DNA from 4 places in the Mucilaginibacter sp. 5C4 genome. Region 1 is predicted to be linked to each of the others. Evidence: riboswitches for the same ligand, from Rfam matches in the RefSeq annotation. Region 1 holds a riboswitch; each other region holds the start of a gene.
The links. A riboswitch is a leader RNA that binds a small molecule or an ion and turns the genes downstream of it on or off. The one in region 1 is predicted to bind S-adenosylmethionine.

Region 2: linked by a shared signal. The riboswitch ahead of RHM67_RS08255 (SusC/RagA family TonB-linked outer membrane protein) and the one ahead of metH (methionine synthase) in region 1 are both predicted to bind S-adenosylmethionine.
Region 3: linked by a shared signal. The riboswitch ahead of RHM67_RS18025 (cysteine desulfurase family protein) and the one ahead of metH (methionine synthase) in region 1 are both predicted to bind S-adenosylmethionine.
Region 4: linked by a shared signal. The riboswitch ahead of RHM67_RS12605 (O-acetylhomoserine aminocarboxypropyltransferase/cysteine synthase) and the one ahead of metH (methionine synthase) in region 1 are both predicted to bind S-adenosylmethionine.

Annotation. Positions count from the first base shown of each region.
Region 1 covers NZ_CP133775.1:804,741-812,672, reverse strand. Annotated here, with positions in the region: gene metH (methionine synthase) at 1-1,438, opposite strand, end outside; SAM riboswitch class I at 1,593-1,705, opposite strand; gene RHM67_RS03815 (Bax inhibitor-1/YccA family protein) at 2,018-2,755, opposite strand; gene RHM67_RS03810 (hypothetical protein) at 2,847-3,413, opposite strand; gene murQ (N-acetylmuramic acid 6-phosphate etherase) at 3,511-4,317, opposite strand; gene RHM67_RS03800 (S41 family peptidase) at 4,518-6,104, shown strand; gene RHM67_RS03795 (glycoside hydrolase family 3 protein) at 6,101-7,822, opposite strand.
Region 2 covers NZ_CP133775.1:1,749,645-1,757,576, reverse strand. Annotated here, with positions in the region: gene RHM67_RS08275 (TonB-dependent receptor) at 1-617, opposite strand, end outside; gene RHM67_RS08270 (hypothetical protein) at 997-1,221, shown strand; gene RHM67_RS08265 (hypothetical protein) at 1,266-1,619, shown strand; gene RHM67_RS08260 (hypothetical protein) at 1,589-2,221, shown strand; SAM riboswitch class I at 2,479-2,587, shown strand; gene RHM67_RS08255 (SusC/RagA family TonB-linked outer membrane protein) at 2,968-6,156, shown strand; gene RHM67_RS08250 (SusD/RagB family nutrient-binding outer membrane lipoprotein) at 6,162-7,601, shown strand; tRNA gene RHM67_RS08245 (tRNA-Cys) at 7,645-7,716, shown strand; gene RHM67_RS08240 (hypothetical protein) at 7,863-7,932, shown strand, end outside.
Region 3 covers NZ_CP133775.1:3,843,778-3,851,709, forward strand. Annotated here, with positions in the region: gene RHM67_RS18010 (DUF2271 domain-containing protein) at 85-1,605, shown strand; gene RHM67_RS18015 (PepSY-associated TM helix domain-containing protein) at 1,595-2,233, shown strand; partial or broken gene RHM67_RS18020 (IS5/IS1182 family transposase) at 2,499-2,704, opposite strand; gene RHM67_RS18025 (cysteine desulfurase family protein) at 2,831-3,967, opposite strand; SAM riboswitch class I at 4,067-4,183, opposite strand; gene RHM67_RS18030 (hypothetical protein) at 4,557-4,745, shown strand; gene lpxB (lipid-A-disaccharide synthase) at 5,146-6,273, opposite strand; gene RHM67_RS18040 (hypothetical protein) at 6,274-6,600, opposite strand; gene surE (5'/3'-nucleotidase SurE) at 6,593-7,369, opposite strand; gene RHM67_RS18050 (CsbD family protein) at 7,504-7,689, opposite strand; gene RHM67_RS18055 (alpha/beta hydrolase) at 7,781-7,932, opposite strand, start outside.
Region 4 covers NZ_CP133775.1:2,679,878-2,687,809, forward strand. Annotated here, with positions in the region: gene RHM67_RS12595 (homoserine dehydrogenase) at 1-225, opposite strand, end outside; gene RHM67_RS12600 (alpha/beta fold hydrolase) at 225-1,280, opposite strand; gene RHM67_RS12605 (O-acetylhomoserine aminocarboxypropyltransferase/cysteine synthase) at 1,361-2,674, opposite strand; SAM riboswitch class I at 2,908-3,019, opposite strand; gene RHM67_RS12610 (trans-sulfuration enzyme family protein) at 3,161-4,276, opposite strand; gene RHM67_RS12615 (hypothetical protein) at 4,366-4,740, shown strand; gene mqnE (aminofutalosine synthase MqnE) at 4,996-6,189, shown strand; gene RHM67_RS12625 (histidine phosphatase family protein) at 6,289-6,924, shown strand; gene RHM67_RS12630 (menaquinone biosynthesis protein) at 6,925-7,668, shown strand; gene RHM67_RS12635 (SDR family oxidoreductase) at 7,818-7,932, shown strand, end outside.

The sequences.
Region 1 (7,932 bases):
TCAGAATCTTGCGGGCGTATTCTTTAAAGTTCTCCTCGCCCTCTTTCAGGGAAATAGAGTTTACGATACCTTTCCCCTGCAAACATTTCAAACCGGCTTCGATAACCGTCCACTTGGAAGAGTCGATCATGATGGGTAGCTTGGCAATATCGGGTTCGCTTGCAACCAGGTTCAGGAATTTTACCATCACCGCTTCCGAATCGATCATTCCCTCATCCATGTTGATATCGATGACCTGCGCGCCACCTTCTACCTGTTGCAGGGCAACGGTTAGGGCAGCCTCGTAATCTTCGGCAAGGATAAGTTTAGAGAATTTTGGCGACCCGGTGATGTTGGTACGCTCGCCTATGTTTACAAAGTTTGTTTCGGGGGTAAGAGTTACAGCTTCCAGGCCGCTTAAGCGCAAATAAGGCTCAATTTCGGGAATCAAACGCGGGGAATATTTAGCGGCCTTATCGGCAATACATTTGATGTGATCCGGCGTGGTGCCGCAACAACCACCCACAATATTTACCAGCCCGGCTTTGATAAAATCATCAACCTGGTGTGCGGTTTCGTGCGGGGTTTCATCGTACGCGCCAAATTCATTTGGCAAGCCGGCATTTGGATAGGCCGAGATAAATACACCTGCTTTTTCAGAGAGTTCCTCTAAGTGGGGCCGCATCTCCTTTGCACCCAAAGCACAGTTTAAACCAACCGATAGCAGGTTAGCATGACTGATCGAGTTCCAGAAAGCTTCTACTGTTTGCCCTGATAAAGTACGGCCAGATGCATCGGTAATGGTACCCGAGATCATCACACCGCCGGTATCACGGAAAGCCAAATAATCTTTACCCGCTGCTGCACATTCTTTTTTATACCGGTCGATGGCGAACAATGCCGCCTTTGCGTTAAGGGTATCGAATATGGTTTCGACCAATAGCACATCCGATCCGCCATCTACCAAACCGCGTACCTGCTCATAATAAGCCTCGGCAAGGTCATCAAATGTAACGGCGCGGTAACCTGGGTCGTTCACATCCGGCGACAGGGATGCCGTACGGTTTGTGGGACCAACGGCGCCAGCCACAAAACGTGGTTTCGAGGGGTCTTTTTTGGTGTACTCGTCGGCCACTTCGCGGGCTATGCGGGCACCCTCGTAGCTTAATTCGTAATCAAGTTCTTCAAGGTGATAATCGGCCAGTGAAATCTTTTGTGTACTGAAGGTATTGGTCTCGATGATATCCGCACCCGCGTCTAAATACTCAGCATGGATAGCTTTGATCACATCCGGCCGGGTAATATTCAGCAAGTCGTTATTGCCTTTAAGGTCGGATGCATGGTCACGGAAACGCTCCCCACGAAAATCCTCCTCGGTAAGCTCGTACTGCTGGATCATGGTACCCATAGCCCCGTCAATAACCAATATGCGTTTCTGTAGTTCTTTTCTAATATCCATTGTTTGGTATCAAGTAGCGAGTATCAAGTATCAATTACCGAAAGTTCGATACGTGAGCATAATATCCAGCGCAGGAAAAAGGTCCTGATACTTGATACTAATTACCTGATACTAAAAAAACTTATTTCGAAAAGCCGGGTGTTATATTGACTTTCACTTATCTGTCCCATCCGCCAATTGGCTGGTTGAGTAGAATGTAGCACCTTGTTAAGTAACAGGTTGCCAAGACATCGCAGGGTCTAATCCCTCCGTCTTTCTCCATAAGCGTTACAAATATGAATAATAATGTTGTAAAGTGCAAGCTTATAAATTGAAGTGTTGGGATAAAGCCCGATTTGCTCCGCTTGGAAATCCGTTAGCTTCAGCCAACGGCAATGATATAATTTTACCCCGTCTCAATTGTACCTGATGTGGGAGAAGTAGCTTTGAAATTTCAGGCAAGTCAAACTTGTAAAAAATCATTGCCGCGCCATTTATGGGGCAGATAACAAATTAGACAATCCGGCTTTAGCCGAACCTCTAAAACAAAAAAGCCGCCTGCTCATAGCAAACGGCTTTCAATTTTATAAGACAATCCGCTTATCTCCTATTGCCGCCAAATATGCGAAGCAGTAAAAGGAACAGGTTAAGAAAATCAAGATAAAGGGTTAAGGCACCCATAATGGCTGTCTTCTTACCTTCGGCACTGCCATACTCGATACCGGCACCAATGCGTTTTAGCTTTTGTACATCGTAAGCGGTTAAGCCTACAAATACAGCAACCAATATATAACTGATCAGTAAGTCGAAACTGCTGCTGCGGAAGATGAACACGTTTAACACGGTTGCAATAATACCGCCAACAAGCAACATGATCAGGATTGAACCAAATTTGGTAAGGTCCTGATTGGTTGTGTAACCACCTATTGCCATTACACCAAACACTACAGATGCTGTAATAAACGCGCTTGATATGGTACCGAAGTTATACAGGTAAAATATATAGCTAAGGCTTACACCCATAATGGCCGAAAAAGCCAGGAACATAATAACGGCAGTTACGATGCTCATTTTACTAATGCGGCTTGATAATATCAACACGAGGATAAAAGGGGCGAACATGGTTATGGTACCGAAAATATTGTTGCGACCTGTTGCCGGATCGCGCAGCATGCTCGATAGCTCGGGTATAAACGCAAAAGTATAAGTGCAAAGGGCCGATATACCTAATGCAACAAACATCCATAAAAACACATTCGCGATAAATTTGCGGGATGCCTCGGGATTTTCTACATAACTTACGTTTTCGTAAACGTAATTTTGAGTTTTGGTTTCCATTTATTTTTTAGAAATTATTTGTACGAATATAGTAAAAACGCAGCAATGCATATAAAGTTGTAGCTTTTATAAAGCTTACAATGGGATGAAATTAGTTAAGCCTTTTGGTTAGCTGTTCTTTTACCATTTTAAATACCTGTATAGGTTTTAAGGCGCGCCAGTTCAGTTCATCCAGCTGCCCGCCAAAGTTAATGTAATAGTCAATGTTGGCGCTTTTAAACTCGCGGATCACATGCTCCTGGAAATTGATGCCGGCTATCCAGCCATCCTCCACCTCCTGGAACCATTCCTCATAATAACTATCGTCCGAGAAATGGAAGTTAAGTACATTCTCGCCTATTAAGATGAATTGGTTTACGCCCTGGTCTATCATCAGTTCTATCAGTTCGCGCTTCATCAGCATAATATCATTGTTAATGGCATCGTTCCATTCCCCAATAAACTCTATGATGCTGTACCCACGGCCGTAATCAACGTATAAAACTTTAAGGTACAGCGTGTTCGACCCGAATGAATCCCATTGCGGATGCAGCAAATAGTTATATACCTGCTTATCAAACTCAAACTCGTTATACTGCGTAGCATAAAACGGAGAATGCTCATCCTCTGATGCTACATAATCATCCCGCCAGCGGTAATATGGTTCTATTTCGTGCATAGCCCCCTCCAACCTCTCCCGATAGGGGAGACTTTTTTATTTTCCTCACCTGCACATTTGCATATTTGCACATCTGCACATCTAATCTCCTGCATATTTATTTATTATGTGCGTCTATTGCTTTACGTACGCTCCCATATTGGTTTAACAGCGCGGCGGCTTCGCTTTCTGGCAGGCCGGTTTCGGCCATTACCATGTTGGTGCCGCGCTGTATCAGCTTATCATTTGATAACTGCATATCCACCATTTTATTACCCTTTACCCTGCCCAGTTGTATCATTACACTTGTGCTCAGCATATTTAAAACCAGCTTTTGCGCGGTGCCTGCTTTCATGCGGGTGCTGCCGGTTAAAAACTCGGGGCCGGTAACTACTTCTACCGGGTATTGGGCCGTTGCGGCAACCGGGCTGCCGGCATTACAAACAATGCAACCTGTAGCAATGCCATGCTCGTTAGCGGTTTTTAAACCGCCGATAACATAGGGTGTAGTGCCCGATGCTGCTATGCCTACCACTACATCGCCCTCATGGATATCAAATTCCTGCAGGTCTTTCCAGGCCTGGGTGGTATTATCTTCGGCAAATTCAACCGCTTTGCGAATGGCCGTATCGCCACCGGCAATAATACCCACTACCCAATCAAACGGCACACCAAATGTTGGCGGGCACTCCGATGCATCTACCACGCCTAATCTGCCGCTGGTACCCGCGCCGATGTAAAACAGGCGGCCGCCTTTGCGCATGCGCTCGGTAGTGATCTTTGCCAGCGCTTCTATCTGCGGCAAGGCCTGCTCTACCGCTAATGGTACAGTTTTATCTTCGTTATTGATGTTCTTCAAAAGCTCAAGCAAAGGCATGTTCTCCAGGCCATTGTATTTAGAGTCTTTTTCGGTACTTCTTTCCATTTTGGTTGATGTTTAGCCTCACCTAATCCTCTCCAAAGGACAGGACTTCAGCTTCAACTTTTGAACCTTCTCCTTTGGAGAGGGCAGGGTGAGGCAATAAATATTTTAACAAAATTGAATAAAAAACATCAAAGCAACGAAGATGAACTAAATTATAAGCTATAGCCGCTATTTATTAGATTTGCAATAGCCATTTACACATGAAAAGAACTGCGGGTATAATTTTCAGGACGCTGATATTAATTTTGATAGGAATAGGTATCGGCATACTTCTTACTAACGGCGATATGGTAGGCCGCAAACTTGGCCTAAGTGCCGGTCCAGACAAAATTTCACGCGTACTTTCCCTGGTTAATAATAAGTATGTCGACTCGGTAAATACTGACAGTATCGAGGGTGTGACCGTGAACGATATGCTGCAAAACCTCGACCCACATTCGGTTTACTTACCCGCGCAACAGGCTCGCTCCATTAACGAACGTTTGGAAGGCGGCTTTAACGGCATAGGTTTAGAATACCAGTTGCTGCGCGATACTTTGGTTATTACCCAGGTTAATACTGATGGCCCCGCTGCTAAAGCAGGTGTTATGGTTGGGGATAGGGTGATCAATGTGGATGGCAAGCCATTCTCGGGCACTAAACTGGATATTCAGCACATCAGCAAAACATTCAGGGGCGAAAAGGACACGCAGATAAGCCTGGGCATAAGCCGCGATGGGTTTAAAAAAATAAAAGATTTCCCTATAAAACGCGATCGTGTAAGCTTAAGCAGCCTTGATGCCGCCTATAACGTTGGCAGCGCGGGCTATGTTAAAATAAGCAAATTTGCCTCAACCACCGATAGCGATTTTAGGGGCGCCCTTAAAAAATTAAAGGCCAATGGTATGCAAAAATTGGTGCTGGATCTGCGCGGAAACGGCGGCGGCTACCTGAATACTGCCACCAGTATGGCAGATGAGTTTTTATCAAAAGGCAAACTTATAGTTTACACCAAAGGCAGCCACGAGCCGCGTACAGATTACTTCGCGACAGATTCCGGCAGTTATGAGAATGGCGACCTGACTGTTATTATTGATGAGTACTCCGCATCGGCAAGTGAGATACTAGCGGGCGCTTTACAGGACCTGGACAGGGCTACTATTGTAGGTCGCCGCTCGTTTGGTAAAGGTTTGGTACAACAGCAATTCCCATTTGGAGATGGCACGGCCATAAACCTAACGGTGGCAAGATATTACACACCGTCGGGCAGGTCGATCCAAAAATCTTATGCAAACGGCTTGGCGAGTTATCGTAACGAACTGCTTAACAGGATCCGCAAGGGCGAGTTATTAAATGCAGGGAACAACTTAAGTGATAGTGCCTTTTTTGGAGGATCAACCTACCATACCACCAAAGGCCGCAAGGTATTTAGCCGTGGTGGTATAATGCCCGATGTTTTTGTACCTGCCGATACCGCACAGAATACTCAACTGGTAGGCCAGCTTGCGCAGAACCAGCTTTTTACCGCTTACATTATTGATAGGTTACAACCCGCTCTATCCAAATACCCAACTGCAGATAATTTTATTGAGCAGTACAACCTGAGCGATGAGGGGCTGAAAAACTTTATAGCCTACGCGCTGCAAACTATTAAGCAAATTAACCCGGCAGAGCTGCAGCAATCAAAAGAAACCATTAAAATATTGGTGAAAGCCAACGCCGCCCGTTTTAAATGGGGCAATAACGCTTACTACCGCGTGCTTAACGCCAACGATACCACCTTTAAAAAAGCTTTAGCAAGTGATTAAAAGCTTACGCCCGTTCCGGTAGGGAAAAACGCGTTTACACTCACCGGTAGTTTACCTGCCGGTTTTATCAACCCTGTTATCACCTTCACTGCCGAACGTTGCATAGCATCCTCTTTTTGGTAGCCTACAATTATGCCCGTGCTTTTTTCGATGCCTGGCAAACCTGCAATGGTATAGGGATTGCCAAAAAGGCTCATTACCGTGTTTGGCTTAGCGGCCAGTTCAGATATCAGCAGCTTTACGTTATTACTATAATCGAGCTTGCTGGCGGGGCGGGTGCGGGTATCGTGGATGCTGACAAAAACTTGCGGATACTGCTTTAGTACCTGAAGCATACGGTTCATTTCGGGCACGCCCATGTTTTTATCTACGTGGAAGATCATGCTGTTGGGGTACCATTTAGAAAGCTCCACCTGGAAAACGGTGGGCTTATCTAACCCAATGCTAATAATCGCGGTTTTCTTTAAAGGATCCTGGCGGATGGTTTGGCCGCTCCCTTTTATTACCGTTACCGATGCGTCTGCCAGTTGCTGGATCAGCTCGGCAGCGGCAGCGCGGTTTATATCCTGTGGGATGGTAGTTGGTGATACCGGCTTGTAATTAGCTAACCCTGCCCAGTACTTTGCGGCAAGCAATTTCCTGATCTTAGCATCAAATTCTTCTTTGCTGATCTGTTTCTTTTTGATGGCTTTTAAAATAAGCTTCGCGCCGTTTTTTGAATTGACGGATAATTCTATTAAGTCGTTCCCTGCCAAAAAAGCCCTTACATCGGCCTCGCCATTCGGTAAATTTTTTACTACGCCCTGCATCTCCATGGCATCTGATGCTACAATGCCTTTAAATCTTAGCGAATCTTTTAATACCCCGGTAACTATCGGGCGGGATAAAGTAGAAGGCAAATTCTTGGTACTATCCAGCGCCGGGATATTCATGTGAGCTATCATTACACCGCTAATACCTGCCTCAATGGCTTGCTTAAATGGGTATTCTTCTAATGAATCTAACCGGCCTTTGGTAAATGGCAGCTGCGGCAAAGCAAAATGCGAATCCACATTGGTATCGCCATGGCCGGGGAAGTGCTTTGCGAAGACGATAACGCCTGCATCCTGCATGCCGGTAAAGTAGGCGATCCCTTTTTTGGCAACATTGTACTTATTATCCCCAAACGAGCGGTAGTTGATCACCGGGTTATTGGGGTTATTGTTTACATCCATATCGGGTGCGAAGTTGATATGCATGCCCAGTCGCTTAAAATCATATGCAACCATCTGCCCCATTTTATAGATGAGGGTATTATCTTGTATGGCCCCTAAAGTCATTTGGTAAGGGTAGGATACGGATGAATCTAACCGCATGCCCAGGCCCCACTCGCCATCCATAGCTATCAGCAATGGCACGCGCGATTGTTTTTGGTAAAGGTTGATTAGGTTAGCATGCCTTACCGGCCCGCCCTGGAAAAACACCAGGCCGCCAATGTGTTCGTCGCGGATAATGGTTGCAACAGAATCTTCATAGGCCTTGCCCCTGTTGGTATGCGCCCTTACGTAAAATAACTGGCCTATCTTTTCTTTACGGGTCAGCTTCCTGAACACCGAATCTACCCAACGGTTTTGTTCGGTTATAGTGGTGATAAAACTTTTATTTTGAGCGGAAACTGCCTGGGTAAGCAGGCTAAACGTTAAAAGGAGGCAGCAGGTAATGTAATTTTTCTGTTTCATTATTATCCAAATGTAGCTTAAATCTCAATTACGGCTAATTGTTTTGCCTTTAGAAAGATATATATTGGATATACGAATAAACCTTGGCCCCTGATTTCACTCTATAGGTT
Region 2 (7,932 bases), 940 kb from region 1:
ATAGATGCACCGGGCACACCATCTATAACATAAAATGGCTGTTGTGCAGCACCTTCGCGGAATGTAGAGGGGCCACGTAGTATAGTAGCAGCTTGTTTATTGGGGTCGCCGCTTTTGGTTATATTTAAACCAGCAACTTTACCCTGCAACAATTCGGCAGGGGTAGTTAAAACACCTGCATTAAACTCTTCTGCTTTAACCGAGGTAATGGCACCGGTTACATCCTTTTTACTTGATGTGCCGTAACCAATAACCACAACATCTTTAAGTTGCCTGGCATCGGGCAATAAGTTAACGTTGATGGTATTGTCCGATCCTACTTTTACTTCTTTAGGCTGGTAACCTATGAAGCTAAATCTTAAGGTAACTATGTTACCGGTAACCGTTACGGCAAATTCGCCTTTGCCGTCTGTCATCACCCCTGTGCTGCTACCTGTAATTACTACCGAAACACCGGGGAGCGGCTGGTTTTTTTCGTCGGTAACGGTGCCTCTTACATTACGCCCGGTTTGTGACAAGGCCGGCGATAAGCCAAATATCATGGCACAAAGCAACACTATCCAGTGCCTTGTATGATAATTGAAACCCTTAATGAAGCGCTGGTAAATTTGTTTCATATGTAAAATGATTTTAATGTTATAGAACTTCTTTTAAATTAAATGCAAAGTAAAACAAGCTTTATTAGCAAATTATCAATTGGTTGTTAGCTTATTAATAATATTATCAATCCCTTTACACGCGCCGGCTCTAATTACCTACAGGTGCTTAACGTTGATTTAATAATAAATAAAGGTGGGCTGCTTGGGCAAGCTTTGCTATAATAAGGAGGCTTAATTAACTTATGCTATGTTAATCTCATCAACTGTATGGTACTTAAACTATCGGGTGTTTACCACCAATCATAAAGTAACATTTGATAAAAGCCAGTTCACATCTCTTTCATAAGATTGCCGGTTACGTTTATCATCTACATAACTTAGCTTACATTATTAGATCATGTTTAAAAACAGTTTAACATTACGCCCGGGTTTGGGTATTTTTAATATTCTTCTCTTGATCATTACTATAACAGGTATTGCCAAGCCCTTGTTCGGGCAATCCAAAAGCAAAAACCCCTGGGTTAAAGAGATTGGTGTACTGCCGCCCGTTAGCAGCCTAACCGATGGTTTTGGGTTGAAAGGTGAACTACACGTACACTCCCGCCACAGTAAAGAATCCTGAAATAATTCGGTTACAAAAACATTGCATTTTCCAAATCTGTTGGGATGGATTTCCTTTGCATCACCGACCACGACAACCATGTTGACGGAGACGTTGCTCATAACACCTGGGCAGACCCCGAATTTAAATCAGATTCTGTTTTGTTATTGTACGGTGCCGAATGGACCACCACACGGGGGCATGGCAATGTATTTTCTGCTAAACCCTATAACCATCAGTCGCTTTATGATGTCCGAGATCAGCGCGATACGGTAATAGGGCGGGTGAAAGGCAGCTTAATATCCATTTATCGGCCAACCACCCGAGTGGCAAAGATAATTTTGGATATTCTTACGACCTGGTCAACTCCATTGAAGTATGGAATTCGGTGCTTTGGAGCAAAAACGCCAATGCAATAATGATCTGGGACGATATGCTATCCTCTGGTCGCAAACTCACCGGCAGAGGTGGCAGCGACGCCCACCATGGTACGCCAAATTCGCCCGATAAGGCAACTCCTAACAGCAGCCAACGAAATGCTAACTATGTAGGCACCCCAACAACATGGTTTTTTGCTAAGCAGCGCACCAGCCAGGCGGTGATTGATGCGCTTAAAAATGGCCGGGTTTCCATCAGTACTAACCCGTATGCGCCCCATGTAGAATTTTATGCGGATATCAATGGTGATGAAAAAATGGATATGATGATGGGCGATAATGCCAAAGCAACGGGCAAACAAGTAAAGTTCCGCGTCCGGCTATCCGGTCAGAGCATCCCTGCCGGAAATTTCACCATAAATGTTATTAAAAACGGCAATAAGTGTGGCACCTATCAAACAATCGACAAAGCACCATTCGTAGAGTTTACAGAAACCCCGGAAACATCAGGCCGAACTTATTATCGTGTAACGGTAGATGGGCCTTCAACTAATTACCCGCAGGTGCCGGGCGCGGCCGCATTAGCCGGAAATATGATAGGGCTGTCTAACCCCATATATTTTAATTTCGATCCCAATTTTTAAGGATTAAGCAATCCTGATTAAAGCGAATCCAATTAAGAAAAAGAGCATTAGGGTTCGTTCTCAATCCTTTTGGCTCCAAAGCAAAATGCCTGCCCGGATAACGGGTGGGCATTTTGCTTTTATTTAGTCCCAAAAAAAACTTAAATAACCCTGTAAATCAACACTATAAAACACACGGAACAGAAAAATGAATATATTCTATAAAAACCGTAGATATTATGGAATATATTATATATTTGCATCTAAATAGTTCTTAATAATTATCAAGAAAGACTGAGGGATAGGCCCGATGATGTCTTAGCAACCTGTACGCCAAAGGTATAAAGGTGCTAATTCCTATTTGCAGCAATGCAGAAAAGATAATGTTCGCAAGTTATTGCATGCCTGTAAAGGCACTCATTAGACCATCACCATAACCCTGCCTGTTTAATTGTTAATTAGAACTGAACATAAAATCAGTCTATATATGAAAACAATCATTACTCTCATTAAACGAAGTCGTTTGCTTAGTACATTAAACTTCTACATCAATTTAAACCTAATTACCCGCATGCCTGCCATGTGTTGTTGCTGTTAATCTTACAGCCACGTTACCGGTATAGGCATTCCTGCTAATCCCCGGAAAAAATTATTACCAATTCATTCTTTACACTTTATTAAGCTCGCTGGTTCGGCATCGTTCGCCGCAAACCTGCACAGGCTTGTTATATTTTGTATTGGCATTTTTATCAAAAAGAATAAACAACATGTTTAAAATTTACAAACAGATACTGGCAATTGCATTGCTATTACTAACCATACAGCAGACAAATGCCCAGGCTGTAAAAATAAGCGGTGTGGTAACCGCGGCGTCAGACGGGCAGCCGTTACCCGGTGTAAGCATTGGCGTTAAAGGGTCTGCCGCAGGTACCCAAACGGATATTCAGGGCAAATTTACAGTTAGCGCAAACATAAACGATGTATTAAAGGCATCTTACATTGGCTTTACCACACAAGAGGTAACGGTTACTAACGACGGCGCACCCCTGCGGATAATTTTACTGGAAGCTCCCAACTCCCTTAATGAGGTGGTAGTAACCGCGCTTAATATTTCTAAAGATAAAAAGTCGCTGGGTTATTCCGTACAGGGCTTAAAATCAAAAGATTTTTCGGAAGCTAAAGAAACTAACCTGATCAACTCGTTCGCCGGAAAAATCGCGGGTGTGCAGGTAACCGGCAGTCAGGGCGATATGGGCTCGTCCCGCATTATCATCAGAGGGGAAACTTCTATCGCCGGTGAAAACCAACCATTATTTGTTATTGACGGTATTATAGTCGACAATGCTCAACGCCTTGGCACCAATGGCTCACGCGATTTCGCAAATCCCCTGGCAGATATTAACCCCGATGATATAGAAAGCGTAAGTGTGTTAAAGGGGCCTAATGCTGCCGCGTTGTATGGCTCGAGTGCTGCAGCCGGTGTTATACTCATAAAAACAAAAACCGGCAAAGGAACAGCCGGCCTGGGCATCACCATTAATTCCAACACTTCATTTGCAACCCTCAAGGTTTTTCCGGATTATCAAAACCAATATGGCCAGGGCTCGAACGGAAAATTTAGTTACGTTGATGGTAAAGGTGGAGGCGTAAATGATGGTGTGGACGAAAGTTGGGGGCCGCCTTTGGATGGCAGGCTGATACCGCAATTTTATTCTAACGGGCAACCTGTACCATTTGTAGCCCACCCTAATAACGTGCGCGATTTTTTTAAAACAGGTGTTACCTACAACAATGGCGTTGCATTGGCAGGTAGCGGCGAAAAATTCGACTACAGGATCTCGTATAACAACCTGCATCAAACAGGGGTAGTGCCAAATTCTTCGCAGGGCCGTAACACATTTTCTTTTAATGGTACATTTAGACCAACGCCCAAATTAACAGTTACTACTATAGCTAACTATATTAAAGACGATGCCGACAACCTGCCCGGCGCCTATGGCAGGCGGGCCACCAGTACCATGCTACAGTTTACCTGGTTTGGCCGCCAGGTTGATGTTAATCAACTCAAAAATTACCGCGATGCAAACGGCAACACATTCAACTGGAACAACAGCTATTACAGCAACCCCTATTTTATTGCACATGAAAATACTGTTGGCCAACATAAAAACCGCCTGATCGGTAGCGTGGAATTAAATTACAAAATCATTAGCGGGTTATCTGCCAACTTCCGTATAGGTACCGATTATTCTAATGACCGCCGCAAAAGCCGCGTTGCTTATGGTACCAACGGTACGCCATTCGGTTCGTACGAAGAGGATGCTTACGGCGTTACCCTAACCAATACCGAGGGCCGTTTACAGTACACTAAAAAGCTGAATAAAGACTTCAGTATCGATCTACTGGCCGGTGGTAACATCGCTACTAATTTAAACGAACGCAACTACCAGCTTGCGCCAAAACTGGCGGTAGCCGGCTTATATACGCTAAGCAACTCGCGCGACCCGCTGGTTTCATCAAACGAATACTACAAAACAAAAACATACAGTTATTTTGCATCGGCGCAAATTGGTTTCAGGGATTACGCGTTCCTAAACTTTACCACCCGTAACGATTGGTCATCTACCCTGCCGTTAAATAACTTGTCCTACTTTTATCCATCGGTTAATGGTAGCTTGATTTTATCTGAGGCCCTTGATATTAAAAGTGACTTTTTAAGCTATGCCAAACTAAGGGGAGGCTGGTCTCGTGTGGGTAAACCCGCAACAGCCTACCAGTTGATAAACACTTATAATTTTATTGCACCATTTGGCTCAAGCCCGCAGCAAAATGCTTCAGGTATATATCTTAACCCCGATCTGAAACCGGAAATAACCACCTCTGGTGAAGCAGGTGTAGAATTAGGCTTTTTAAAGGACCGTGTTAAGCTTGATGTAAGTGTTTATAACACTAATAGCGTTAACCAGATCTTGAGCGTACTGGTTAGCCCTACAACCGGCTACAGCCAAAAGCTTATTAATGGCGGCCGAATTAATAACAAAGGGCTAGAGGTGCAATTAGGCCTTACACCGGTTAAAACAAAAGATTTTTCATGGGATATAAATGTGAATTATGCCCGTAACCGCAGTAAAGTGAATTCGCTTGATGACGAAGGCAGGTTGCAAAGTTATACGATAGGCACAAACCGTACAGTGCAGGTGCTGGCAGCTGTTGGTAAACCATATGGTACTTTATTTGGAACCGCTTATCAGCGCAATGCATCTGGCAATATTATTATTGGTGCAAATGGCACACCTCTTATTAACCCTACCAACCAGGACCTTGGTAAATTTACACCAGATTGGCTGGGCGGCATTACCAACAGCTTTAGCTATAAAGGTATAAACCTAAGCTTTTTGGTAGATGCACGTATTGGTGGTTCAATTTATTCTAATACCAACCGTACCGGTACATATACAGGTGTGCTGGCCTCTACCCTTCCGGGCCGTGGCGCAGCAAATGGTGGTTTAAGTTACTACTACCCAGGCAATATCGCATCGGCAGGAGCTATACAGGTAAACACCGGTGCAAGCGCGCCTGCAGGAGAAACCGTGTATGATGACGGTATGATCTTTAAAGGCGTAAAAGCCGACGGTACAGCCAACACCACTATTTTACCTGCACAGTCGTACTACAAAGGTTTTACCAATGTAGACGAAGCATTTGTTTACAGCGCATCTTACGTAAAACTTCGCGAAGTAAAAATCGGATACACCTTCCCGTCACAATGGGTTAAGGAAATAGGCTTACAATCTGCCACGGTATCATTAGTTGGCCGTAACCTTTGGATCATCCACAAAAACGCGCCTAATATTGACCCGGAAACTGCCTTCAATACCGGTAACGGCCAGGGCCTTGAGGACCTTACACTGCCTACGGTACGTAATATTGGTTTTAACATTAATCTTAAATTCTAACGATCATGAAACTTAAATATACAACCCTACTATTATCCGGAACGCTTTTGCTAACGGCAGTATCGTGCAAGAAAAGCCTGGTAGAAATTAACCAGAACCCCAACGCGTCGCAAACCGCCCAGCCTGATTATTTGCTTACAGGTGCAATTAAAGCTACTGCCGATACCTACTGGGGCACCGCCAACAACATGGATGCCAGCCTGCTATTTGTACAATATTGGGCAAAAATACAGTATACTGACCCCGACAGGTATATCTACACTAACACTTCGTTCCAGGAATTATGGACTGTGGGTTATAGCCGCAGTATCATCAATTTAAACCAGATCATTAAACTGGCAGATGCACAGGCCAACCCCAATTACAAAGGTGTGGCGCTTGTGCTACGGTCATGGGTGTTTGCACTGCTGACAGATAATTACGGCGATATCCCGTACACCCAGGCCGCAAACATAAGCGAGCACCTTACCCCTACTTATGATAAACAGAAAGATGTTTATTTTGCCATACTTGACGATTTGAAAACCGCGCAGGCATCGTTAACCGCGTCAGGAAAACCTATCCTTGGTGATGTGATCTATAACAACAATATCGCTCTTTGGAAAAAATTCGCCAATTCGTTGCGCCTGCGTATAGCCCTAAGAATTGCAGACCGCGAACCGGATAAAGCAAAGCAAGTGCTGGCAGATATACAGGCTGAAGGCAGCGGCTACATCAGCGTGAATACCGAGACAGCGCAATTAGTTTACATGTCATCGCCAAATCAAAATCCTATCAGCAATTTGTTTGATACCCGCGATGATTACCGCATTAGTAAAACCGTTGTGGATAAATTATTTACACTAAACGACCCGCGCCTGCCGGTTTACGCCAGCCCAACAAAGGATGCAACCCCTAACACTTATGTGGGGATCCCTAATGGTTTATTAGTGGGCGATGCCAGCAACCTGGGCTTTACCAAAACGTCAAAACCAGGTACCTACTTTTTAGCACCAAATGCCCCGGCGGTAATTATAAGCTATGCCGAAGTATTGTTTGACCGTGCCGAAGCCGCGGCCCGTGGCTTTACTACCGAAGATGCTGCTGACCTTTACAAGCAAGCGGTTACAGCATCTTTAAAACAGTATGGCATTGCCGATGCGGCCATATCCACTTACACCGCTTTACCGGCTGTACAGTACAATGCTGCAAACTATAAAAAATCTATTGGCGAACAAAAATGGCTGGCCCTGTTTGGGCAGGGTTTAGAAGCCTTTGCCGAATGGCGCAGGTTAGATTACCCGCAATTGGCACCCGCAGTTGCAGGTACGCTTAACGGAAAGCTGCCGGTTAGGTTTATATACCCGGGAACAGAGCAATCATTAAACGGAGTAAACTATAAAGCGGCCGTTGCCAGCCAGGGTGCAGATGTGCTTACCACCAAACTTTGGTTTGATGTAAATTAATTAAAAACACAAGGCCATGTATTTAATTACATGGCCTTTATAAGGTGGAGTGGCCGAGTGGTTAGGCGGAGGTCTGCAAAACCTCAAACGACGGTTCGAATCCGTCCTCACACCTCTAAAGAAAGATTAAAAAAAGTAAAAAACAGCCCTGGAGTGCAAATAAGCCACTAAATGTCTAAAAAATAATACAACCGCACCTGAATATAATGTACAGTAATGCGTGAGCACCCCTGTGGCATGCCTTTTGGAATACTACCATCGATGACAAAATTCAAAGCAAATGCCTCGGTGGTCTTCACGGATAAAGACGGCAAACAAATAGACACCTTCG
Region 3 (7,932 bases), 1.4 Mb from region 1:
TTTAAAAAACCCAATCTATTAAAGTGGATAACAAAACAATTCCGCAGGCTATAGCGAAAGTAGTAGCGTTTAAGTATTAAAAAAATGAAAAAAAAAATTTTAGCGATAGTATTGTGTGCCAGCTTTTATGGCTTTTCAAGCGCTGATTTGCCGTCGGACAAAAATGAACACCTTTTTGTTGACGACTATGAAAATGTTCTTGGAACCTCCCTGGAGATAAAAATTGCCGCTGCGGACGATGGGCAAGCCGCAAAAGGGGAAATTACTGCTTTGGATGAAATTGAACGGTTGAATAAGGTTTTAAGCGGTTATGATCTTAACAGCGAATTCAGACGCTGGATGAACGCCCCAAAGGCCCCGCTGAAAATATCACGGGAGCTCTTTGACGTTCTTTCTTTATTTGAAGACTGGCGTATCAAAAGCGGCGGAGCACTTGACGCGTCGGCAGAAACGATTAACAGCGTTTGGCGGAATGCTGCAAAACACAACAGAATTCCTTCTGCTACCGAAATTTCAACTGCACTTTCATTAGTTCGTGAACGACATTATATCCTCAACGCTGAAAATCAGACAGCCTTTCGCACTAGCGATGCTCCGCTAATGCTCAACTCCTTTACCAAAAGCTATATCATGAACAAGGCCACGAATGCAGCACTGGCAATTTCCGGTGTTTACGGGATTGTACTGAACATTGGCGGCGATATTGTTATACGCGGTAAACATACCGAAGAGGTTGATGTGAGTAATCCAAAGGCGGACGCCGAAAATGACCCTCCAATGTCAAGACTTCAGCTCCAAAACAAGACGATTGCGACCAGCGGCAATTACCGGAGAGGCGAATTGATCGGCGGCAAATGGTATTCCCATATTGTTGACCCCCGTACCGGTAAACCGGCTGGCAGCGTGATCAGCGCAACGGTTATTACTAATAACTCTGTAGACGCTGGCGCACTGGCAACCGCGTTGAATGTGCTATCGCCTGAAGAAGGTAAAAGATTGGTTTCCACTGTCCCGAATGCCGAGTTTATGCTGATCACTGCTGACGGAAAACGGATAGAAAGTGACGGCTGGAAAAAGTATGAGATAGGTAATGTTAATCAAAAGGCGGATTTGGCGACTACAGTCAAAAGCGATAAATTATGGGATCCCGCTTATGAGTTGGCTATTAATCTTGAACTTGCAACTTTAGAAGGCATGCGAGTGCATAGGCCATTTGTCGCTGTTTGGGTAGTTGATGCTAACAAGAAGCCCATTAAGCAGATCGCGTTGTGGTACAGTAAACCCCGGTGGCTGGACGAAATGGCAGCATGGTATGCAACTTATTATGACACATTCGCTTCGGGGAAAAATAGTATCAGTTCAACCACGAGCGCAACAAGGTCCGCCGGAAAATACACGTTGAAATGGGACGGGAAAGACGACAAGGGCAATTACGTAAAGCAGGGCGCATATACTATTTATATAGAAGCTGCGCGAGAACATGGTAGCCACCAACTTATGACCCAGGAGATCGATGTAAAAAAGATGCAGCATATAAATATTCAAGGGAACCCGGAAGTTGCATCAGCATCACTTGACTACCGTAAAAAATCAGATGGAAACTAACAACGTAAAAAACAAACAAGCAAACGGAAATAACAAGGACTTGAAGCGGCGTACAGCCGTTTTTTCACGTTGGTTGCATATTTATCTCTCCATGCTGAGCTTTCTTGTAGTTCTATTTTTTTCAGTGACTGGACTTACCCTTAACCATGCAGACTGGTTTGACGGCAAACAAGTTGAACAGAAATACAAAGGAAAACTTTCACCTGCATGGGTAACGATGAAAGACACAGTCAAGATAAGGAAACTTGAAATTGTCGAATTTCTGCGCAAGAATTACAATATTAAAGGATTTGTGAGCGATTTCCTGATACAGGATGACCAATGTACGGTCTCATTCAAGGGGCCAGGCTACAGCGCAGATGCATTCATCAGCCGCAAAGATGGAAACTTTTATCTAAGAGAGGTAAAACTGGGCATGGTCGCGGTACTGAATGATTTACATAAGGGACGCGATAGCGGTAAGCCGTGGGGATGGCTAATTGATATTTCTGCAATATTTTTAACACTAGTTTCCTTAAGCGGACTTGTAATGCTTTTTTTTATTAAAAAAAAGAGAGTAAACGGATTAATACTATTAGGTATTGGAATGGCAATTTGCTGGCTTGTTTATGTGTTCTATGTAGGCTAGTCCCGCTAAAAACACTTTGGCATGCCCTTAATTGGATAAGTTATTTAAATGAAATATTCTTAGCTTCATATGCTTGATCGACAACCTTGTTCGTTATAACTCAAAAAAACCTTCTCCGATAACTTGCCCAAATTCACCTTGCCAATCAATTTAGTTGAGGGAATTGGGGAGTTCCTGATATAATGCTCCAAGCCAAGCATGGCTTTGTAAGCGTCCGGCTCTAGGTCTTCAATTGATATTCTGTCCATCTGTCGTTATTCAATCCCTCCAATGCTGAATATGGGTTGGATCTTGACAGCGAATGAGTAGCATCAACTATAATGGATTTGAATCGGATAATGCCCTTCTCAATGGCTATAGAGACCGTTTTGCCTATCAACAGGTTCAACGGGTCAGCACCCTTCAATCGCAGCTTCCGGAATTTTGTCAATGAACCGGGGCTATTACTTCCTGCTCAGGGGGCATTTCTAAAGGACTTTTTCAGTGACCTCCTAATTAGTCGGCCTTTTTTGTTTTTATTTGATTATACGAGCCTATTCGCTACCTGCCGCTATGGTAAACAGCGCTAATACGTTCCGGGGAAATCGGGATTAACTATTATGCTGCAATGGCTTTATATAATGCCGATAGCTTTTCTACCGTGTAATCAATTTCTTCGCCAGTATTAAATTTGCTGAAAGAGAACCTGACGGTGTTTCTTGACAGATCTGCACCTATGGCTTTTAGCACATGTGATGCCGTACCTGTTGAACATGCGCTGCCTCCCGATACCGAGATATTATTCTGATCAAGGTAAGTCAACAGATTGCCGGCTACGTGGTTATCAGGCAAGCTTGCACTTAGTACAGTATAAAGGCTTTTATCTGCAATGGCCGAATTGCCGTTGAAATATACATCCCCTATTTGTTCCTGCAGTTTAGTTATCATCCTGTTTTTTAATTTTTGGATATAAACATGGTGCTCGTCAATATCTCGGTAAGCAACTTCTAAAGCTTTTGCCAGGCCTATTATACCGTGGATATTTTCGGTACCGGCACGTAGCTTGCGTTCTTGTGTACCGCCGTGTAATAATTGTGATAACTGCACACCATCACGGCAGTAAATAAACCCTACCCCTTTGGGCCCGTGAAATTTATGTGCCGATGCCGCTATAAAATGCGTGTTTAGTTTCGACAGATCGTGCCTGTAGTGACCCATGGTCTGTACCGTGTCTGAGTGAAAAAGTGTGCCCCTGCTTTTACAGACCTGGCCAATCAGTTCGATGTTGTTAAGATTACCAATTTCGTTATTGGCATGCATTACCGATACCAGCGAGCGGCTACTGCTTCTTAACAAAGCATCCAGGTGGTTAATATCCAGGTTACCGTGGCTATCGGTATTGATGAAGCTTAGTTTTATTTCGCCGTTATTTTTCAATACTTCTAAAGTATGCAGCACGGCATGGTGCTCAAACGGGGTGGTAATAACATGTTTTATTTGATGGGAGCGCACGCTCGACAGGATGGCGGTATTATCAGCCTCGGTGCCGCCGCTGGTGAATACAATTTCGTTTGGCGATGCATTCAACATGTCGGCTATAGTAGCACGCGCACCTTCAATAGCTTGCTTCACCTCGCGGCCATGCTCGTGGTGTGACGACGGGTTACCGTAATACTCTAATAAATATGGGGTGATGGCTTTAAATACTTCGTTATCCAATTGGGTAGTGGCTGCGTTATCCAAATAAATTCTCATCGTGTCTGTTTTTAAAAATGTTACCGGCGTTGCTTTAGTAACTTATCTCAAAAAAAAGAGGACACAAAGGATAAAGCTATTAACTTTTAATGTATGGTCATCTTATCTCTCTCCCAATTGTTCGGAGCAGGAATTAGCACCTTTTACACACTTGTTAAAGCGGTACAGGTTGCTAAGACGTCGTAGGGCCTTTCCCTCTGTCTTTCTGGATAAGTTATTAAAAGAACGAATTAATGATGCAAATATATAATATATTCTATAATGCCCATGGTTTTAATAGAATTAATTTGAAATATTTTAATTTGGAGCTTAATTAGCCAATTATCGGATACCCTTCCGAACAACCCAAAATTTAAAAACGGACACTTATTTGGCCATTAAACGACGTGTTGACTATTCTTTACAACAGCGTGTACTGCTTTTGCATACACCTTTGCTAAATACTGTTTTAATATTCGGTCTAAAACTTACGTTTCTGCACATTTTTGGTTTTAATGTAAAAATATATCGTACCTGATGTCATTTTTTTTCATTGTGATGAAAAGTTTGGCATTAGTTTGGAATAGTATATATAAAACGGAGATAAATTATGATCGACGAAACAACTGAAAACCCGGACGAAGAGAAAGAGTGGGAAAACCCTAAAGCTCCTGAAAATACATCTGACGAGCGGGACGAAGAGCAAATAGCAAGGCAATACAAAGAAGCTAAACGCAGACATGATAACCTTAGCGAAAACCAGGACAAAGAGAACAACGAAGAACAAACTAAAAACTAAAAAAACTTTAAAATATTGAATTATGAAAACTCACCAAAAACCATCTACCAGCAAATTAGTTAACCGTTTCGATAAAGAGTTAATGAACATTTTGATGAAAGACCTTAAAAAATTAAAAATTGCAAGCCGCATAGCTGCATAGTTAATCAAACAAAACTTAACTCATACACAACTATCTACTATTAAAGCTCAATACAAACCTGCAACAAGTAAATTAGTTACCCGTTTTGATAACGAATTAAAAAACTTATTAATGGAAGACCTTAAGGCTTTCAGAGAGAGAAATCAGTTTATATCAAGCAACAAACAGAAAGTTGCACAACAACAGTTGGAGCCGCCTGATCAATCATATAATCTACAACATCTATTTACAACATTCCTTTAAGAAAATAAAGCCTTGCTATTTTAGCAAGGCTTTATTGTTTTGGGCGTATTTTACAATAAGTTTAGCCGTTTTGGCCGAGGCGCCGGGCGCGCCCATCCGCTCATCAAGCACATCATAATCGGCTAGCATTTGTTGGCGATGGTGGGCGTTGTGCAGCAGGTTATTCAGTTCTTCAGTAATATTCAATGAGGTACAATCTTTCTGGATCAGTTCTGCCACCACTAGCTTGTCCATAATAAGGTTTACCAGCGATATGAATTTTATCTTAATTAGCATACGGGCAATGCCAATGGTGAGCGCGTTGCCCCTGTAAACCACTACCTGCGGCACATTAAATAAAGCGGCTTCTAATGTTGCTGTGCCAGATGCTACAACCGCGGCTTCTGCATTGGCGAGTATATCATAAGTGGCATTAAATATCACGGGGATATTTTTATCGCCAAGGTATTGTTTATAGTATTCGGCATTGAACGACGGCGCGCCTGCCACCACAAATTGGTGATGGGGGAATTTTTCTAATGCGCCCAGCATTTCGGACAGTAAGCGGCTTATCTCCTGCTTGCGGCTGCCGGGTAAAAGGGCAACTATTTTTTTACCGGTAAGGTTATTATCTACAATGAAATTAGGATTGGGTTTAAAAGCATCAACAGCATCCAAAAGGGGGTTGCCTACGTAATCGATCTCCATCCCCCAACTCTTGTAAAATTCCACCTCAAACGGCAGGATGCAGAACATGTGGTCGACAACCTTTTTAATCTTCAATACACGTTTCTGGTTCCAGGCCCAAACTTTTGGGGAGATGTAATAATACACTTCAATTCCCTGCGCTTTGGCAAACTCAGCTATCTTCAAATTAAAACCTGGGAAATCTATCAGTACCAAAACATCCGGTTTGTAAGCCATGATATCCGCTTTGCATTTCTTTAAATTTTTGAGGATCGTATTCAAATTGATAACCACCTCTACAAAACCCATAAAGGCCATATCGGCGTAATGCTTTACGAGGGTACCACCTTCGGTCTTCATCAGGTCGCCGCCAAAAAAGCGGAAATCGGCCTGCTCGTCTAGCTCTTTTAAAGCTTTCATCAGGTTCGCGCCGTGCAAATCGCCGGATGCCTCGCCGGCTACCAGGTAGTACTTCATTTATCGGTATACTTTTAAGATGAATATCAACAGCGTGCACACAAAGGTAGCTATCATTATCCCGGTTGAAGTTTTATCCAGGTAGGCCCTTGCAGAAAACCGCAGCATCACCAAATTTATCCCAATGGCTATAAGATACGGCATAGCTGGCTTATCCATTATCACAGCGTCATTCTTCAACAACACCACGAATATCACCCATGCAAGCACTGGTGGTATCATGCCATATAATATACCTACAAAAAGATTATTCTTTGGCGAGAACTTTAAAGTCTCCTCTTTCGGGAGAGATTTAGAGGTGGTTGAAAGGTTATTCTTTTTAAACATTAAACGTCCAGGTATTTAAAACGGGTATAGCGTGGTGCGCGGTCATATCAAATTGCACGGGCACAACAGACGCGTAATTATGGTCGAGTGCCCAAACATCGGTATCCTCGCCGTGGTCGTTATTCTGGAACACACCCGTTAACCAATAATAAGGGCGTTTGTAGGGATCCATCCGCATATCAAATTCTTCAGCCCATTTGGCGTTGGCCTGGCGGCAAATTTTAATGCCCTTTATCTTATCCCTGGCCGGGAAATTCACATTAAGCACTGTACCCACAGGCAGGCCGTTGGCCAGCACCTGCTGCGCTATCTCTTTCACATATTTTTGGGAAGGCTCAAAATCGGCCTGCATAGAGTAATCGTCTAAAGAAAAACCAATAGACGGGATGCTTTCTATAGCACCCTCAACAGCCGCCGACATGGTACCAGAGTACAATACATTGATGGAATTATTAAGTCCGTGATTAATCCCCGACACACAAAGATCGGGCTTTACGCCATTGAATACTTTGGTTACGGCAAGTTTAACACAATCTACCGGTGTACCGCTGCAACGATACATTTCTATGCCTTCGTAAATATCAACCTCATCTAAACGGAGCGGTTTACCAATGGTAATGGCATGCCCCATGCCCGATTGCGGACTATCGGGCGCAACAACCACAACCCTGCCAAGCTCTTTCATGGTGTGCATCAGAGCTTTTATGCCCGGCGCGGTTATACCATCATCGTTTACTACAAGTATCGTGGGTTGTTTAGACTTAGCCATGCGGCAAAAATAACTATAATTGAATTAAGCTTTGGGTAGATGTTTATTAAATTATTCTGTTCACAACCGCTGTTTTATTAGTTGGGTGAAAATATGAGGCCAAAAAAAAGCCCCGAAGAATCGGGGCTCATATACTATAAACTTTTCAACCAGTCTATCAGATCTTCGCGGCTTTTGCCTGTTTTTTGTTGCAGGCGGCCAAGTGTTTCATCGTCCTTACCCTCTTCGTGCGCCAAGTCATCGTCGGTTAAATCGCCGTATGCTTGCTTTATTTTACCTTTTAGCTCGTTCCAGCCGCCTTTTAATTCTAACTTATCCATTATTTGTTTCTCCTTAATTTAGATGTATAAGAATAACAGGTGGGGGTTAGTTTGGTTTTCAAATAAGCAAAAGATGAGGGATTAGAATAAATTATACCCCCAAAATCTCTTTTACCACTACCCGCTCAAACGCTTCAAAACATTCCACATGCGGGAAATGGGCGGCATCGGGAAATGCATAAAATCGCTTTTGCGGTGCGGTCAGTTTTTCGAAGTAGTTTTTCGCGCCCTCATAATACGTAT
Region 4 (7,932 bases), 1.9 Mb from region 1:
CTCGGTATCGTTTATCAGTTCAACCACGGTATTGATTTCCGGGTTGTTCAGAATCTCGTCTCTATCGGTTGTGAAAAGTTCTTTCGGTAACGAACGTTCTTTGCTCGGGTTTTTGATGGCAATTTTAACGATCTCGATGTTCAGGTCTTTTGTTTTGATGATATCGTACAACCCCTGGCCCACAACTCCAAATCCGAAGAGGCCTATATTCAGTTTCTTGCTCATTAAGCTATTTTTTGTAGTTCTATTATTTTTCCTTTTACATCGGTTTTAAAAAACGATGTGATGATGTTTGTTAAGTCTTCTGTTTCAATTAGAAATCCATCGTGTCCATAAAACGAATCCAATTCGGCAAAGGCCGATTTTGGGATATGCCTGAACAGGTATTGCTGCTCTTCGATAGGAAATAGCACATCCGATTTGATGCCGATAACCAATGTACGTGCCTTTATCAAACTCAATGCTTTATCAACCCCATGCCTGCCGCGGCCTACGTTATGCGAATCCATCGCTTTAGATAGATACCAGTAACTGTAGGCGTTAAAACGGTTTACTAATTTTTCGCCCTGGTAACCTTGGTAAGTTGATGCTTTAAAATTATCAGTAGTACCATCACCATCTTCCTGCTGTGTGATGCCGTAAGTTTTATAACTACGGTAGGATAGGAGCGCTATGCTTCGCGCCGCTTTTAAGCCTTTACTGCCACCATCTGGCGCACCGGCGTAAAAGGTACGGTCGGCCGTGATAGCCAAACGTTGCGACTCATTAAAGGCAATGCCCCATGGTGAATGATTCGCATTTGTTGCTATCAATATCAGGTTTTTGATGCGTTCCGGCTCAATAATGCTCCACTCTATAGCCTGCTGGCCACCTAATGATCCACCTAATAAAATTTCGATATGATTGATATCTAAATGATCAGCCAATAATGTATGCGCCTTTACAATATCACGAATGGTAAACTCCGGGAAAGCCAGGTAATATGGCTGGCCTGTATTCGGATTAGTGTCAAGAGGGCTAACTGTACCATAAGACGAGCCTAACACATTAGCACAAACAATAAAATGTTCGTCGGGATTGAAGTGGTCTTCGGGGCCGAAAAGCCCTTTCCACCAGTCAAAAACATCAGAATTTGCAGTTAGGGCATGGCATACCCATACCACATTATCCCGGTTTTTATTGAGGCTTCCATAGGTAGTAAAGCCAATTGTAAGTCCTTGCAGTTTCTGGCCGGATTCCAGTTCAAACGTTCCGGTATATGTAAAACTCTGTGTGCTCATTTGTTATTCTTCGTTATTGGGGAGCAGTTGGCTAAAACAACCGCCCCCATAATAACATCACTTAAAAAACTAAAAAACTCTTATGCTAATTCAAGCTGCTGTATTTTGGCAAATGCCTGTGCAAAATCAGCTTTAATATCATCTATATGTTCAATACCAACCGCCACGCGTAATACGCCCGGCAGTACTCCTGCAGAGATCTGCTCAATGTCTGATAATTGCTGATGCGTAGTAGCCGATGGTTGTATAATTAATGTTTTTGCATCGCCAACGTTGGCTAAATGGCTAACTAATTGCAGGTTGTCAATCAAGTTATTCGCCAATTCCTTGTCACCCTTTATCTTGAACGACAATACCGCGCCAAAGCCATTTTTTAGATATTTTTTGGCAAGCGTGTGATATGCAGACGATTCTAACCCCGGATAGTTAACCGATTCTACCTGCGGGTGTTTTTCCAGCCACTTGGCCAATTCAAGCGTGTTATCTACATGGCGCTGTACTCGCAGGGATAAGGTTTCCAATCCCTGGATATTTAGCCATGAATTGAATGGTGATTGCGAAGGGCCGAAATCTCTCAAACCTTCTACACGGGCACGAATAATAAAGTTGATATTGCCAAACGGACCGTTAACACCAAATACATCATTAAATACTAATCCATGGTAACCTTCGCTTGGCTCGGTAAATTGCGGGAATTTGCCGTTACCCCAATTATAAGTACCGCCATCAACAATAACACCGCCAATGCTTGTGCCATGTCCGTTGATCCATTTGGTAGTAGATTCCACAACCACATGCGCGCCATGTTGTAATGGGCGGAACAGGTACCCACCTGCTGCGAATGTATTATCAACTATCAACGGCAGATCGTGCTTTTTGGCTAATGCCGCCAATTTTTCAAAATCGGGAATACTGAAACCGGGGTTACCAATAGTTTCTGTATAAATAGCTTTGGTTTTATTGTCGATATGTTTTTCAATATTCTCTGCTGTATCGTCCTGGGCGAAACGTACTTCGATACCCAAACGTTTAAAAGCTACTTTGAATTGATTGTATGTACCGCCATATAGGAAAGGGGAAGTAACAAAGTTATCGCCGGCCTGTAAAATGTTGTTTAACGCGATGAACTGCGCTGCCTGTCCGGATGCTGTTGCCAAAGCCGCTATACCACCTTCAAGAGCAGCAATGCGCTTCTCAAAAACATCGGTGGTGGGGTTCATTAAACGGGTATAGATGTTGCCAAATTCCTTTAGCGCGAAAAGGTTTGCGCCATGCTCGGCATTTTTAAATACGTATGAAGAGGTTTGAAATAATGGTACTGCACGGGCACCTGTGGTAGTATCAACTTCCTGACCGGCATGTAGTTGCAGTGTTTCAAATTTTAAGTTAGACATGTTCTGTAGATTAAGAGTTTTTAATTGGAAATGTTAAGATTACGGCAGGATAAAACTATCCCATTCGGCAGATCACGTATTTTCAGGAAAACAGAAAAGGGAACGTGTTAGCGAATTAACAGCAGCAACAACACATACAAATACAGCCTTGAGATTGGTTGTATGCTAAAGTTTGGGCCGATGGGGCCTGCGATGTATTTTGCTGTAGGTAAGTTAAACTTTTCATGATTAAAAATTTATATCCCCCGGTTAACTATTCTCCGGGACAGGAATTGGCACCTTCTACACCTTGTAGGGTTGCCAGCGGTTCTCTGAGCCTGATCTCTCGCCGCTTCTTTATAAACCAAAATCCGTGTGAGGGAAAATTGATCGTAGTATTGCTACCAAATAATGTTTCAAATATAGGGTAATAGGAATTTATAATCCAAATTAAATGTTTAATAAATTATCATTTCGATGTAAAAGAGCTGTGTTCGTCTATAAATATTATACCATTGCCTGTTCCAGATCAGCTATCAGATCATCGATATGTTCTAACCCAACCGAAACTCTTAGCAAATTCAATGGTGTTTTGGTATCCGTTCCTTCAACGCTGGCGCGATGTTCAATCAAACTTTCTACCCCGCCAAGGCTGGTGGCCTGGGTAAAAATTTTAAGGGAATTAACTACTTTCTTCGCTTCCGCTTCGCCACCCTTTAGTGTGAACGACATCATGGCGCCTGGAAGGCTCATCTGCGCTTTAACAATATCATACTGTGGATGCGAAGGGAGGCCGGGATACATTACTTGCTCTATACGTAGGTGTTTCTCTAAAAACGCGGCCAGTAATTGCGCATTGTGTACATGGCCTTTAACACGGTAAGGCAGGGTTTTAATACTGCGCACCAAGTAGTAGCAATCCATAGGGGAGGGCACCGCTCCACCCATGGTTTGCACATTGCGGATCTTTTCCCACCAGTCGCTTTTTTTGGCGGTAATTAACGCGCCACCCATCAAATCGCTGTGGCCGCCAAAGTATTTGGTTGATGAATGCATTACAAGATTGGCGCCCAAAGCAAGCGGGTTTTGACAAACAGGTGTGGCGAAGGTATTATCACACACTACTTTTATATTGTGCTGACGGGCTATCGCCACTACCTTTTTAATGTCGGTAATTTTTAATAATGGGTTAGATGGTGTTTCTATCCATATCACTCCGGTGTTGGGTTTGATATGTGCCTGTAAAACATCACTATCATTCACATCTACAAAATCAAACTCCAATATCCCCGCAAAAAGTGCCTTTAGCTGGTTACGTAAGCCATGATACATATCATCCGGCGCAATGATATGCGTACCCGGCTCCAATGATTGGAAAACCGACATGCCTGCTGCGTTACCGGATGAAAAAGCCGCAGCCTCAACACCGCCCTCTAATTGTGCCAGCACATTTTCTAACGAGGTTCGGTTAGGGTTGGCCGAACGGCTGTATTGATAGCCCGCAGAAAACCCGCCATCAGCATCGCGCTCAAACGTAGTTGCCATAACAATGGGTTGTACAACTGCTTTTGTTGAGGCATCGGTATGGTTACCTGCATGGATGGCTATAGTTTCTATTTTCATAATGCTGCTAATTTATAAATTGATTTTTTTTTAACGTGTAAAGTGTAGCACTTTATTTACTTTCTGCGTAATTATATAAAACCTAATCCATGAAAAAAGCCTTTATGTTGATTATTGCCGCATTAATATGCTTGTCGGCTTGTAAAAAAGTTGAGTTTAGCGATAAGTTGAATGACAGCCATAACAAATGGCTTACCTTTAGAAATCAAAGTAATAACTCTTATTCGTACACTGCTTATACAGGGTCGGTATTGGGGAATCACATCGAAACGAAAATTACGGTAACAAATGGCAAGGTTACCGCACGTGAATATATTGCAGGTACCTACAAGCCCAATACCGCTGATTTAGTTATTAGTGAAACATGGATAGAAAATGAATCTTCTTTAAATACCCATACCAACAGCGGCGCTTTCAAAATGCGTACATTGGATCAAGTTTATACTAAAGCCAAAAGTATATAGTTAAAGGCGGATCCTAAACAAAATGACATTTACTTTGAGACCGCTAACGAAGGGATGATCTCATCGGCAGGATATGTACCCAAAGGTTGTCAGGACGATTGTTTCAACGGAGTGCATATTAAAGATATCAGAAAAATGTGATTGACTTTCCATCTGTAACCACACTGTCATAGTTGGGTGTTCAAACACTCATTATAATGATACTTCCATTTTAAAACTAATGCAAATTGTTACATTTGCTCAAATATTTTTATAATGGAAGTATCAGATAATTTTCTGGTTTTGCTAAATAATCCTCAGCTTTTACCGGCACTAAAACAGATTGCTGAGAAGGTACTCCATAACCAGCGCATCACATTTGATGAAGGCGTCCTGCTTTACGAAAAGGCCGAGCTGGGTTATCTGGGAGTACTTGCCAATTACATACGCGAACAAAAACACGGTGATAAAACATACTTTAACCGTAATTTCCACATCGAGCCCACTAACCTTTGTGTTTACGATTGTAAATTCTGTTCTTACTCGCGCCTCATAAAACAACGTGCCGACGGATGGGAGTATACCATGGACGAGATGCTGGATATTGTTAAAAAATATGACGACCAGCCCGTTACCGAAGTGCACATTGTAGGCGGTGTATTGCCACAGTACGATGTTGCTTTTTATTCGGAATTATTTAGCAGGATAAAAGCACACAGGCCCGATCTGCACGTTAAAGCATTAACACCTGTCGAGTATCATTACATCTTTAAAAAAGCTAAAATAGATTACGCTACAGGCATGAAGTTGATGAAAGACGCAGGTCTGGAATCTATGCCGGGCGGAGGTGCGGAAATCTTCCATCCTGAAGTACGCGACCTGATAGCCAAAGATAAATGTACCGGTGACCAGTGGCTGGCCATCCATGAGGAATGGCACAAACTGGGTATGCGCTCAAACGCAACCATGCTTTACGGACATATCGAGAAGTTCCATCATCGGGTTGACCACATGGAACAATTGCGCCAACTGCAGGATAAAACAGGCGGTTTCCAAACGTTTATTCCGTTGAAGTTCCGTAACCAGGATAACCAAATGAGTAATGTGCCGGAATCGACTGTAGTTGAAGATTTGCGTAATTACGCTATCGCACGTATCTACCTGGATAATTTTGACCATATAAAAGCTTACTGGGCCATGATCAGCCGTACCACCGCGCAACTATCACTTAACTTTGGGGTGGATGATATCGACGGTACGCTTGATGATACTACGAAGATATACTCGATGGCGGGCGCAGAAGAGCAAAAACCGGCCATGAGTACTAAAGAATTAGTAGAGCTTATCAAAAATGCAGGGCGCTACCCAATAGAGCGCGATACGCTTTATAACGTGGTGACCGATTACAATGATTACCAGTTTCCTGATGAAGTAAAACCGCGCTTTTACAAACTGCCGGTTATAAATTAGTTTACTGGTTCATTTGTTCATTAGGTAATTGGTGTTAACCAATTGACCGATGGTTTATAATGAACATACGGACCAATGAACAAATGAACTATTGAACAAATGAACAAAGTAGAAAAGACATTATATATAGTACGCCACGGGCAAACAGATCTTAATAAGCAAGGCATTGTACAGGGCCGCGGCCGCGATACCGATTTAAACGACGAAGGCCGCTACCAGGCCGACTTATTTTACCAGGCTTACAAGGAAGTACCTTTCGATAAGATCTACATATCCGAACTAAAGCGCACGCAGCAAAGCATCCAGCAGTTTATAGACCTTGGCTTGCCATACGAAAAGCTGGAAGGTTTGGATGAGCTTGCCTGGGGCATCCACGAAGGACAACCCGCCACGCCCGAAACCAAAGCCGCGTTTTTAGACCTGATGCGCAATTGGTTAGACGGTAAGCTCAATACTAAGTTTGAAGGTGGCGAAAGCCCTAATGAAGTAAAGGCAAGGCAACTACAGGCGCTCGATATTATCATGAGTCACCCTGAAGAGAAAAATGTATTGGTATGTATGCACGGCCGTGCATTACGTTTGCTGATGTGTATTTTAACAGATCTGCCGCTTACGCAGATGGATACCTTTCCGCACCAAAACCTTGTGCTTTACAAGGTAACTTATGATGGCAGTCGTTTCCGCATTGTAGAAGCCAATAACGCATTGCATTTGAAAATTTATAGAGAACGATAAGTGAATAAGATAAGAATATCTGCCGTTAGTTATACTAACACCAAACCCTTTTTATACGGCCTGCAACATTTCGATATCAAAGATAAGATAGACCTAAGTCTTGATATGCCATCAGACTGTGCCCAAAAACTAATAGATGATAAGGCTGATATAGGTTTAATACCTGTGGCCGCTACTTTAAGCCTGCCCAAATGGGAGATTATATCTAACTATTGCATTGGCGCCGTTGGCGCAGTAAACTCCGTATTTGTATTCAGCAATTGCGATATAAAGGATGTGAAGCACCTACAACTCGACCCGGAATCGCGCAGCTCAAATAACCTGGCTAAGGTACTGTTAAAAAACTTTTGGAAAATACAGCCCGAGTTGATTACAGGTGCCGATGACTATTCCACTTCGCAAGATGAGCAAACTGCCTTTGTACAAATTGGCGACCGTACATTCGGTAAAAAAGATCAGTACAAATATGTTTATGACCTTTCTGAAGAATGGCAAAAATTCACCGGGCTACCATTTGTATTTGCCGCGTGGATAGCTAATAAACCCATCTCCGAGGAGTTCATCAAAGAATTTAACCAGGCGCTTCGCCATGGCCTTGCCCACAGGCACGAGCTTTTAAAAACCCTGCCTCAACGCGCAGATTTTGACCTGGAAGATTACTTGATGCACAAACTCGATTTTGATTTAACCGAGGATAAGAAGAAAGCGTTGTATCTGTTTTTGGATTATATAAAAGCGTTGTAAATTACATTTGTCATGGTGGGTCTGTCGAACTACTTATCTATAGTATAAGTCTTCGACAGGCTCAGACTGACATTTTTTTTATCTAAAATCCTGTCCCATTAAAACCTTATTATGTTATTAGCCTTGCATATAGCATAATATAACACGATATGGATCCTCAAAAACTTAACGGACAAATTGCATTAGTAACAGGCGCTGATAGTGGTATTGGTAAAGGCGTAGCAATAGCCATTGCCAAAGCAGGGGCAAAGGTATTGATAAACT